One region of the Desulfocurvibacter africanus subsp. africanus DSM 2603 genome, then DNA from elsewhere that is predicted to be linked to it. Evidence: predicted binding sites of a transcription regulator. Region 1 holds the regulator's gene; the other holds the start of a gene.
The links. Region 1 encodes sigma-54, which starts transcription at its own class of promoters, with help from an activator protein. Its sites were predicted from a motif close to CTGGCACGGNNNNTGCTT; they were not measured.

Region 1 (6,068 bases):
CAGCCCTTTTTCCAACGGGCTGTCAAAAGCAATCTGCCCTAAAAATCAGCCCTTCTCGATATGCCGATGCTCAAGACTGACGGCGTAGCCCTGTTCCTTAAGGTTCCTGAACAGCATCTCGGCGGCGGCGACAGATCGATGCCGCCCCCCGGTGCAGCCGAGACCGATGGTCACCCTGAAGCGGCCCTCGCGAGCATAGAGCGGCAAAAGAAATAAAACAAACTCCATGAGCTTGTTCGCAAAAAGCTTTCCGCTTTCGTCCTGAAATACATAATCGGCGACAATCTGGTCCTTGCCCGTAAGTGGACGCAGCAGAAGATCGAAATACGGATTGGGCAGAAAACGCAAGTCGAAGAGGAGGTCGGCTTCCTTGGGCGGGCCGTACTTGAAGCCGAAGGAGATTATGTGCACGCGCAGGCCGGAGGTTTGCTCCTCCAGATAACTCCATTTCTCCTGCAACACGCGCCGGAGGTCGTGCACCGAATAATGCGTGGTATCGAGCACTAAGTCGGCCTCGGCACGCACAGGTTCCAGCAGGTTCCGCTCCAACTCAAGGGCCTGTTGCAGGCCGAGTTGCTCGGACTCGAGCGGATGGGGCCGCCGGGTGGTGGCGTAGCGGCGCATGAGCTCCGGCAGTTCAGCCTCGATGAAGATGACCTGCAGGGAGATGTCATACTGAGCCAAATCTTGCCGGGCCTGACCCCATTGACGAAGGAAATCCTGCTGACGGATATCCATGCCCAAGGCCAGCCCCTTGCCGGGCAACACCTCCTGCCCCTCATACAGGCTAACCAGCTTGGGCAGCATGGATGCAGGCAGGCCGTCCACGCAGAAAAAACCCAAATCTTCAAACACATTCAAGGCAGTGCTCTTCCCTGCTCCGGACAGCCCGGTCAGAACGAGCACGGGAATAGGCGAAGGCCTAGGCATGGAGCGCCTCGATCAAAGTGTTTTCAGCAAGGTGTACAGCTCGTCGCGCCCCTCGGCCTCAAGGAAGGAACGCCGGAATCCCTCGTCCTTGAGCAGTTTGGAGATGTGCGCCAAAATGCGCAGATGCATACCCGCGGCCTGTTCCGGAGCCAGCACCAGGAAGAAAATGGTGCATGTCTTGCCATCCAGGGATTCGAAACGCACCCCTTGGCGGCTACGGCCGACCACGAGAATGATCCTGTCGAGTCCCACGAGCTTGCCGTGAGGAATAGCCACGCCATCGCCGATGCCAGTCGTGCCCAACTGCTCGCGCTCCAGCAGGACCTGCAACGCATTGGCCAGGTCCAGATCTGGGAATTCGCTTTTGAGAGGCTCGACAAGTTCAGTCAACGCCTCCGACTTGGCTACCGCAGCCAAGTCCGGAAGAACGAGATTCTTGTGCAGGTAATCCGCAATCAGCATGTGCTCATATCCCCGGATCGATGAGGCCGTAGTTGCCGTCCTTGCGCTGATAAATGACATTGACGCGCTCGGTCTCGGCATTGTGGAAGACCAGGAACTCATACCCCAGGCTCTCCAGCTGCATGGCCGCCTCGTCCACATCCATGGGCTTGGGGATATAGCTGTCTGTCTGGATGATGGTGCGCTCCTTGCGGTCACCGGCCTGCGCATAACTGAACACGTCCAGGCGAACCGAAGTCTGTCCGGGCTTTTTGCGCAGGGATTTCTTGTCGCCGCTCTTTTTGACTTGCGCCACGAGCTTATCCAAGACCATGTCGATGGTGGCGTACATGTCCTGTGATTCCTCATTGGCGGACAGATGCAGACTATCGCCGGAAAGAACCACTTCGGCCATGTGCCGATGCTTCTCGACACTCATATTGACCTGCAGCTCGGCACTGTTGATCCCATGCTTGGAGAGCTTGCCAAACCGGGTTCGCGCGTAGTTCTTGAGGTGCTCGGAAGGCTCGAAGTTCTTGAACGTGAAATGGATGTTCATACCTGCTCCTTTTGCGCGGGGTTGGCAGAAATCAGAAGATTTGCTTGCGCTTGGAAGAGGATTCGATGCCCAAGGCCGAGCGGTACTTGGCCACGGTCCTGCGGGCAATATTCACCTGGAGTTTTTCCTTGAGAATCTCGGCTATGCGCTCGTCGCTGAGAGGCCTCTTGGAGCTTTCGTCGGATATGAGCTGCTTGATGAGCGCCTTGACGCTCTCCGAGCCTACTTGGCTGCCGTCATCAAGGTCCAGGGCGCTATTGAAGAAAAATTTCAGCTCGAAAACGCCATGAGGCGTGGCGACATACTTGTTGGTCGTAATGCGGCTGACCGTGGACTCGTGCATGCTGATATCGTCGGCTACATCCTTGAGGATAAGGGGCTTCAGATGGGTGACCCCCTCCTCGAAGAAGTCGCGCTGAAAGCGCAGAATGCTGTCGAGGACCTTGTAGAGCGTACGCTGGCGTTGGTAAAGGCTCTTCATGAGCCAGACTGCCGAGCGCATCTTCTCTTGCATGTATTCCTTATCCGAGGAATTGCAACCCTGCAGGCTGTCCATATACATGGAGTTGAGCTGCAGCTTGGGCATGCCCTCCTCATTGAGCATGATTACGAATTCATCGTTGAATTTGTATACGTAGGCGTCCGGGCTGACATAGTACGGCTCGGTGGAGGAGTAGCTGGCTCCCGGCAAGGGCTCCAGGGTCTGCAGAACCTCAAGGTACTCCTTGAGCTGATCGAGAGTGATCTTGAATTTGCGAGCCAGAGGTTTGTAGCGCCGTTTTTCCAGGTCTTCCAGATGCTCGGAAACCAATGCCCGCAGTATGGGGTCATTGTGTTCATAGACATCGAGTTGCACCAGCAGGCACTCCTGAGGGGTCCTGGCTGCGACGCCCACGGGATCGAAACGCTGGATGCGCCGCAGGATCACCTCGACCTCTTCCGGCGTGGTGTGCGCCATGGCCGCGATTTCCTCGGCCGTGGACTGCAAGTAACCCGCCGGGCTCAGGCAACCGATAATGATCTCGCTGACTTGCTTCTGCTTTTCGCTGAAATCGGAAAGCCGCACCTGCCAGAACAGGTGCCCTTCCAAGGACGGCTTTGAGGAAAGGCGAGCCTCGAAACTGACGCCATCCTCGGGAACTTCGGACTCGCGCATCTGCATCTGCTTGCCCGAGCTGGAAAACTCACCGAGGTAATCTTCCCAGTCCGCATTGCGGGTCAGTTCACGCGTCAGAATCTCATCGCGATCCTTGGAAATTTCCTGAACAGGCTCATGGACCTCAAGGGCCTGGATCTCATTACCAAGATCACTGGCCTGTCCCTCTTCGAGCAGCGGGTTCTCCATGAGTTCCTGCTGCACGGTATCGAGCAGCTCGAGCCGGGAAAGCTGAAGCAGCTTGATCGCCTGCTGCAGTTGGGGAGTCATGACCAACTGCTGCGAAAGTTTGAGTTGTTGTCGTAGTTCTAAGCCCATAATCTCCCAATGGCGTTCACGAAGGATTCGTTGCCGCGACGGCAGTGCAGTGACGCCTTCCCGTATAAATAAAGCGGCCTGAAGGGCTTCGGGGAAAGCGTATCCACAGTTTCATCAGGCAGCCGTGGGTGTATTCATGCCATACTTGATGTGTGTATGCAACCATTGCGCCAGAACGCGAGAAGCATTGTGGGACAAGGATTCTTAGATATCTCTTCCCTGCAGACGAAAGCCTTGGCCCAGGTAGACCTGCTGTGCCTTCGGATCGGAGACTATCTGCTCTGGGGAGCCCTCCAGGATTATGCTGCCTTGGTAGGCCAGGTAGGCTCGATCGCAAATAGACAGGGTTTCACGTACGTTGTGATCGGAAATGAGCACGCCGATGCATTTTTCCTTGAGTCCTTTAATGATATCCTGGATATCCAGCACGGCCAAGGGATCCACGCCGGCAAAGGGCTCGTCAAGGAAGACGAAACGGGGACGGCGGATAAGGGCGCGGGCGATTTCGAGCCGACGGCGCTCGCCGCCGGAAAGGCTCGAAGCCTTCTGGCCCGAAAGGCGCGTGATGCCCAGTTCATCCAATAGCTCCTCGGCCCTGACGGCCCGCTCACGGCGGGAGAGCCCCGTATGCTCCAGGATGATGTCCATATTCTGCCGCACGGTGAGCTTTTTGAATACGGAACTCTCCTGGGGCAGATAGCTGATGCCCAACCGCGCCCGTTCGTGCAGCGGCAGCATGGTAATTTCGCGCTGGTCAAGGAATACCGTGCCGTCATTCGGCTTCACGACGCCCGCCAGCATATAAAAGGTGGTCGTCTTGCCGGCGCCGTTGGGTCCCAGGATGCCCACCACTTCTCCCTGAGTGATGTCCAGGTTCACATTGGAAACAACGTCGCGCTTTCCATAACGCTTCTTGAGGCCCGCAGCCCGCAATTGAGAGAACTCGTTCTGGCTCATTTCTTCTTCTCGGCCCCCTTCTCGGGGGTAACGAAGATCATCTCCACGGGGCGTTTGGTGTTGCCAATGACCTCGCTACGGTTCTCATTGATATAGATCCGTATTTCCTTGCCTTGAAGGGTATTCTCACCTTCCTTGAGGACAGGATCGCCCTCCAGGATAATCATGCTCTTATCCGCCAGGTAGGTGGCCTTGCGGCATTTGCCCTCGCTCTGGCCTCGGCGCATGCGCACGTTGCCCAAGGCGATAATCCTGTTGATGCGCGAAGCGCCCTCGGTTGTGGCGAAGGCCATATCCGGTCCGCTGGCGCCGCTCTTGCCATCACCGTTCGGACGCAGGTCGATTTCGATACGATCGGCCCACAATTCCATATCCTGCCGAACGACATGCACCTTGCCCTCAAATACGGCCCGGTTGCCTTCTTGGGAATAAGTCAGACGATCCGCTGTCACCTTGGTGGGGACAAGGTTCTCCTCAGCGGCCTGGGCAGTGATGGGCAGTATCCACGCCATGGCGCAAATTAGGAATACGATAAGATGGCTAGGGTGCATTAGCTTTCAAGGGGTCAGTAAAAATCTTGTCAGTACCGGATTCGACAACCACTCCGCCCTCCGCGACAAAGACGCGCGCATTCAAGTCAAAATGCATGACCGGCGCCATGAGCGTGACCCCTTCCTGCTTAACGACCGCTCCGCCGCTAGCGGTCAACAAACCCTGGCCATCATACATTATCTCCTTGGCCGTAAGCGAGGCTTTTTCATATACGGCCGTAACCTCAGGCCAGAAATGAACCTCGCTGCTTTCCTGATGCACGGAGCCTTGAGGGGCCCGGACATGCAGCAATTTGTCACTTGGCTGCGTGAAGTAGTCTATGTTGGGAGTCTGGACGAGCACGAGTCCTTTCTCCTGATCATAGCTCGCGCTTTCGGCTCGCAAACGCCAGATGAGCTTACCCTCGTTTCCATGGGTTAGTTCAATTCCCTTGGCGGCCATGTCGATTTCGACATCAGTGACGAAGCCGCTGAGATCGGGCATGAGCCCGGCTCGCTCGGTAAGCTTCACCAGCGCGAAGCCGATTACGGCGAGCAGGGACAACACCAGAAAGAACACGGCCAGACGCCTGAGCACCTAGCCGCTCCAGTGCCGATAGGCTTGCTCGTATGTGCCCTGGGCCTTGAGAATCATCACGACGGCTTCGCGCACTGCCCCGTGGCCTCCGTGCGCCGAGGCGACCCAGGCTGCCAGCGCCCGGATCTCGGGCTGGGCATTGGGCACCGCCAAGGGCAAGCCTACACGAGCCATGGGTGCCGCGTCCACCCAGTCGTCGCCCATATAGGCGATCTCGTCGTAACGGATGCCCAATTCCGCGCATAAAGCGTCCAAGATGGGCAGCTTCTGCACGTGGCCGGCGAAGTAATGCTTGATGCCGAGATCCTTGATCCTGCGCGCGACACCTGCATGGTCAAGGCCGCTTATGACCGCGAAATCCAAACCCATGTGCTGGCCGGCCTTGATGCCAAGGCCGTCCTGGACGTCGAAGCGTTTGGTGATGCGGCCTTCCTCGTCGTACGCGAGCCCGCCGTCGGTCAGGACTCCATCGCAATCCAGAACCAGGAGCTTCACCCTGCGTGCGCGTTCTTCAAATGTCATTAGAGCTCGCTCCTGACTGACCTGTTTCAGGCTCTCGCCCTACTTGGACGTTTCCTT
Region 2 (6,068 bases), on a different contig from region 1:
GATCATGACTTCGAACAGGTCGGTGCCGACTGCGATGTGGGTCGGGGTGCCGATAAGGTAGACCAGGGCGGGCATGCGCAGCAGGCCGCCGCCGATACCCAGGAAGCCGGCCAGCACGCCGGTGGCGTAGCTGACGAGGATGGGCAGCCAGGCGGAGCAGGTGAAGCCGGCATGCTTGAAGTGCACCATGGGCGGGATGTTGATCTTGTGCAGGGTCTTGTACCAGGTGATGCCTTCAGTGCCGTGCTCGCCGACCACGCCGCGCTTCTTGTTCTGCACTGCCTTGAAATAATCATAGAAGACCATGGCGGCGATCAGGCCCAGGAAGAAAACATACACCCAACGCACCACTGAGCCGACGAGGCCCAGGCGTTCCAGGTACATGATGATCTGCGCGCCGCATTCGATGCCGATCATGGTGCCGGCAAGCATGACTATGCCGAGTTTATAATCGACGTTGCCGAACTTCGAATGGCGCACGGTGGAGATCATGGACTTGCCCGCGATGTGGGCCATGTCCGTGCCGATGGCGAAAGCCATTGGGAAGCCGAGGATGTTCAGGCCGGGCGTGACCATCCACGCGCCGCCCATGCCGAAGAAGCCGCCAATGGTGCCAACGGAGAAGCCGATGAGCACCAGGCCGGGCCAGAATATTTGCATGCCAGCAATGGGCATCCACATGTATAACCAGTCCATGGCTCTCTCCTTATGATATTCTGTTGCTTACAAGGTTAATGTTCGATGATCTTACGCTTCGAGAGGTCCAGGCCAGTCCTGGACATGAAGAAGTCCATGAGAAAGCCAAGGAATGCCCCGTAAATGGCGGTCAGCACCGTGGCCCATACTGCAAACAGAACAACGTTGTTGTTGTACAGATCGGCGAAATAACGCATGTAGCCGACCGTAAGTACACGAGTATCGGCCACGACAACCAGCTCCGAAGCGCCTCCGCCGCCGGCGGCATGCGCAAGAGCCGGCAAAAGAAGCATTGCCATGAGAATCGGAATCGCTCTACGAATGTTCTTCATTGCCTTCTCCTTGTTTTCCCCAGTCTTCATTATCCTTGTTACATTATGCCTGCCCTTTCGAGGTCTAGGCTGCCTTCCTCGCACACATTCTTTACGTGTTCCTAAGAGCAACCGGCATGCCATGCGAAATACCGTTTGACGGGGCTTCGCCCGAATGTGTAGGAATTCACAAGGTCTGGGGTAGCAAAGCTATCAAGCCAGCACAGCTTTTGCGAGATGCTCGTTTGCGATATCGCGCATTGCGCGAAAAACTGCGGGGGGACCGCAAATGCGTTTATTCAGAGGAAGCCTGCCCTTCTGGGGGCGCTCCGGAGGGTTCAGGGAAGGCAGCCGAGTCAGGAACAAGCTGCTCATGGCGCTCATTCCTCCCATCATCCTGGTGCTCCTGGCTACGGGTTACATCACCTACTCCTTTTCGCGGAATTATCTGAATACGGCCCTGCAACGTGTCGCCAGGGTCCAGTCCAGGGCCATGGCCCATGCCGTTGAGGAATACCTGCGGGAACGTAAGAGGGATCTGCTGTTCATCGCGCATGGCCCTGCGAGCACTGAAGCGATTCGCGAGACCATGGCCCGTGCGCAACGGGCCGGCATGCCCACCCCGCGCGAGGTTGGCTACTTCGGGCCGGATCAACAGCAGGGCTTTCTGCTGCTGATGAATGATGAAGGAGTCTTTGAGGTGGATGTGCCGCCCGCATCCTCCATCCAACTGCTTGCTGATGTCAGGAGTGGCGGAGCGGCCCCCTTGGAACCCGGCGAGGTTCGCATCGGATCAGTGGAAACAGCCGAATACACACTGCCCGCCCAGGCCAACGAAGAGCCGAAAACCGTTCAGGCCCAGGTTGTCCGACTGCTTACGCGCGGGGCTGACGGCGGCTATTTCGTCCTCTCCATGGACGCGGCGAGCGTGCGCGACATCCTGAGCGTGTACACGTCCCCGAAATCGCCCTTGTGGGCCTATCCGCGCACGCCCGAGGTGCGCTATGCTTTTCTGTTTGACACCCGGGGCTGGATGCTCTTCCAGTCCGAGGAGACTGAGCAGGCCTCCCCGGAGATGGGTACCTACCTGGCGCGAGCCGGGCTGAGCGGCACTCTTGGGCGGCCAGGTCTTCCCGCGGCCTTCCGGCCCGGCGCGGCCTACGGCGACTACTGGCGCATGGTCGACGAAGTAGGCCAGGGCAAGCATGACCTTATCGTGTCCCGCGAAGGTGCGGACCTTTCCCAGTACATCAACGATTACTACCTGTCCTATTCGCCTGTGCGCTTTTTGCCTGGCGGCGGCAAGCCCGCACAAATCTACTGCGGCCTGGCCTACGTCGACAGGACGCGCATGACGCTCACTGCCGGCTACAAGCAGGTGGACATCATCTTCCTCGTTACCCTGTCCACCATCCTGCTCATCTCCATCATCATCTTTTTCATCAGCCGCAGGCTGACCCGGCCCATCATCGAGCTGTCCCGTGAGGTCAATACCATCCAGGAGACCGGCCTTATCCGGCCGATCGAACTCAAGTTCCGTGACTACGAGACCGGCGGTCTGACCGAGGCCATCAACAATCTCATTTCCACGGTTCAGCGTCAGATGGATGAAATCAGGCACATGGATCTGACCATCCAGACAGCCAGTCTCAAGGAGCGCGCCGAGCTTGAGAGCATCATCAAGGCTGCCGCGGCGCAGGAGGTGGAAATCGCGGAGATCGTGGGCTTCGGGCCGCAGGTCGAGCGGCTCAAGGCCGATATCGCCAAGGCCGCCCAGGTGGACGCGGACGTGCTCATCACCGGTGAGACGGGCACGGGCAAGCAGCTCGCGGCGGAAGCGGTGCATCGCTTGAGCCGGCGCAGCGCCAAGCCTTTCGTGTCCATCAACTGCGGCGCCTTGGACGAGAATCTGCTCCTGGATACGCTCTTCGGACATGTGAGGGGCGCGTATACAGAGGCTAAGGCCGAGCGCAAGGGCGCCTTCCAGGAAGCCGACGGCGGAACGCTGTTTCTGGACGAGATCCAGACCGCTTCGCCCAAGGTCCAGCAGGCCCTTCTGCGCGCCATCGCCATGCGCCGCTTCCGGCCCCTGGGCAGCGACAAGGAGGTGGACGTGGACGTGCGGCTCATCGCGGCCACGAACGTGGATCTGCGCCAGGAGATCGACGAGGGCGGCTTCCGCCAGGACCTCTATTATCGACTCAAGGTGCTAACCATCGAGACGATTCCCCTGCGTCAGCAGAAGAGCAATATCCCGGTGCTGGCGGATCGCTTCCTCAAACAGGCCGAGCCCGTGTCCGGCAAGAAGGACCTCGGCCTGTCCAAGGGCGCGTTGGAAAATCTGATGGCCTACGACTGGCCGGGAAACATCCGCGAGCTTCAAAACTGCATGACCATGGCCGCGGTCATGGTCGAGGGCAACCTCATACAGGCCAGCGACCTGCGCCTGGACGACAACGGCCGCCAAGGTCCGGCGCTGCCGCTTGTAGCGGCGCGTGCCTCGACCCAGCGATCCCCCGAAGAGCCACGGCTGCCCGAGGAGCCTCGGCAGCCTTGGGAGCCCAGGCCGTCCAAAGGCGGATCCATGGTCGATAAACCCGGTGAAGGATCCGTGTCGGAAGGCGGCGTGCTTGCCGCTCCCGCGGAAGATCTGCCAATGGGGCTCAATCAGCGACAGGCAAAGGTGTACCCATTCATCCTCCAGGAAGGCGGCGTGACCCGCAACCGCTACCAGGAGATCGTGGGCGGCAACCTATCGGCCCGCACCGCCAACTATGATCTTGGAGAGCTGGTCCTGCGCGGGCTGCTTATCAAGATCGGTCGCGGTCCGGCCACACGCTACGAAGTGCGCCGCCCCAAGGCTGGCGGCTAGCCGGAGACATGCAATGGGTTTCCTGAGTTCTCTGTTCAGGCGCCGTCGTAAGCCGGTTACAGCCGAGTCGCTGCACGCGTTCCGTCAGCGTTACGTGAACTTCCTGGAGCTTCTGGAATCGAATTCCGAGCTGTTGCGCATCATGGCCGAGATCGAGGACAAACTGCTGGGGCGTGAGCTGTTCGGCATGTCCTTTGTGCGCGCCATGGGCACGCGGGCCATGTTCCACGCCCGGCGCATGGTCGGCAGCCTCGACGCACTCTCCGGAGGCAGGCATCCGGCCATTGGCAGGGCGCTGGAGGAAATACTGGAGCGGCTGCGCCAGGAGCTGCGCGAGCAGGTTGTCATGGAGGTTAGCGAGCTCGTGCTGCCGTACGAGCGCATCAGCCGTGACATGGTCGATGCCGTGGGCGGCAAGAACGCCCACCTTGGCGAGCTCTCCAGTCGGGCCGGCGTGCCCGCGCCGCGAGGCTTCGCCATTTCAACGAGCGCCTACCGCCGTTTTCTGCGCCATCAGGACCTGGAGGACGAGATGCGCAAGCGACTCATGGCCATCCAGCCCGACGATCCGCGCAGCCTGGAGATAGCCGGCCAGGAAATCCAGGAGCTTTTCGAGGCGGCCGATACGCCAGCAGAGCTGGTCGAGGCGGTCCACGCTGCCTACGAGCAATACATAGCCCGCCCGTCCGGGGGCAAGCCCCGCGTGGCCTTGCGCTCCAGCGCCGTGGGCGAGGACAGCGCCCTGACCTATGCCGGCCAGTACCTGACACTGCTCGGCGTCGGGCCAGAGGACCTGATAGCCGGATACAAGCGCGTGGTGGCCAGCCTGTTCACCTCCAGGGCCATCACCTACCGGTTGCACAAGGGCGTGCCCTTCGAGGACTCGGCCATGAGCGTGGCCTGTTTGGAGATGGTCGACGCCCGCTCGGCCGGCGTGGTCTTCACGCGCAGCCCCCTGTCCCTGACCGATGACCGCGTGCTCGTGCAATCGATCTGGGGCCTTGGGCCCTATGCCGTGGACGGCGTCGTGCCTCCGGACACCTTCGTCTTCGAGCGCTCGCCATCTGGTCCGCGCCTGGTGGAACGCCAGGTGAGCCGCAAGGACATCCGCCTGGCCCTCGCCGAAGACGGCAAGCTCGCGTGCATGGATGTGGAGGAGGCGCTACGCGAACAGCCCAGCTTGAACGACGCGCAAGCCACCGAGCTGGCAGCCTTGGCCTTGCGTCTGGAGGAGCACTTCGGCGGACCGCAGGACGTCGAGTTCGCCCTGGACCAGGCGGACCGCCTGTTCATTGTCCAATCGCGTCCGCTCCGGCGCGAAGGGCCGGAGAAATCCGAACCGCTGCCGCCTGTTTCCGGCCGCGAGGTGCTCCTGTCGGGAGGCGAGACCGCCTTTCCCGGCGTGGGCTTCGGACCAGTCGTGCATGTGCGCGACAAGGAGGACCTGCTTGGTTTCCCCGATGGCGGAGTGCTCGTGGCCGCGCACTCCTCGCCCAACTATGTGCTGGCCATGCCCAAGGCCAGGGCCATTCTCACGGACACGGGCAGCGTCACCGGCCACATGGCTTCGCTCTGCCGCGAGTTTGGCGTGCCGTCGATCCTCAACTTGCGCAGCGCCGTCGAGACGCTCCAATCTGGCGAGCTCGTCACCGTGGACGCCATCTCGCGCCGGGTTTATCGCGGCAGGGTGGACGAACTACTGGCCCTGTCCCGCGAGCGCACGGTGCTCATGCAAGGCACTCCGGTGCACGACGCCCTATCGCGACTGGCCAAGCACATCGTGCCCCTGCACCTTACCGACCCGGCAGCGCCCGAGTTCGGGCCGCAGGGCTGCAGCACCATCCACGACATCACCCGGCTGGCGCACGAGCTGTCCTACTCCGAGATGTTCTCGGTGGGCGACAGCGCCTCGGACCACGAGGGCATGGCCGTGAAACTCCGCGCGCCCATCCCCCTGGACCTCTACCTGCTGGACCTTGGCGGCGGGCTGGCCGTATCGGACATGTTCGTCGTCGGCCCCGAGGAAGTCACCTCCCGCCCGTTCACGTCGGTCCTGCGCGGCATGACCGACGAGCGCTTGAGTTCCCGCGTACCCAAGCCCGTGAACATTGGCGGCTTCCTGTCGGTCATGAGCCAGCAGATGCTCACCCCGCCGAACCTGACCGTGGAGCGTTTCGGCGACAAGAGCT

Region 2: H585_RS0101865 (DVU0150 family protein) is a predicted target of sigma-54. The motif match lies at 1,134-1,151, and genes of this name have one in related genera.

What each region holds. Positions count from the first base shown of each region.
Region 1 covers NZ_AULZ01000014.1:98,845-104,912, forward strand. Annotated here, with positions in the region: gene rapZ (RNase adapter RapZ) at 46-930, opposite strand; gene H585_RS0111010 (PTS sugar transporter subunit IIA) at 943-1,392, opposite strand; gene hpf (ribosome hibernation-promoting factor, HPF/YfiA family) at 1,397-1,930, opposite strand; gene rpoN (RNA polymerase factor sigma-54) at 1,962-3,404, opposite strand; gene lptB (LPS export ABC transporter ATP-binding protein) at 3,609-4,361, opposite strand; gene H585_RS0111030 (LptA/OstA family protein) at 4,358-4,873, opposite strand; gene lptC (LPS export ABC transporter periplasmic protein LptC) at 4,902-5,489, opposite strand; gene H585_RS0111040 (KdsC family phosphatase) at 5,490-6,011, opposite strand; gene H585_RS0111045 (CTP synthase) at 6,051-6,068, opposite strand, start outside.
Region 2 covers NZ_AULZ01000001.1:408,567-414,634, reverse strand. Annotated here, with positions in the region: gene H585_RS0101870 (sulfite exporter TauE/SafE family protein) at 1-696, opposite strand, end outside; gene H585_RS0101865 (DVU0150 family protein) at 732-1,028, opposite strand; gene H585_RS0101860 (sigma 54-interacting transcriptional regulator) at 1,297-3,879, shown strand; gene H585_RS0101855 (PEP/pyruvate-binding domain-containing protein) at 3,893-6,068, shown strand, end outside.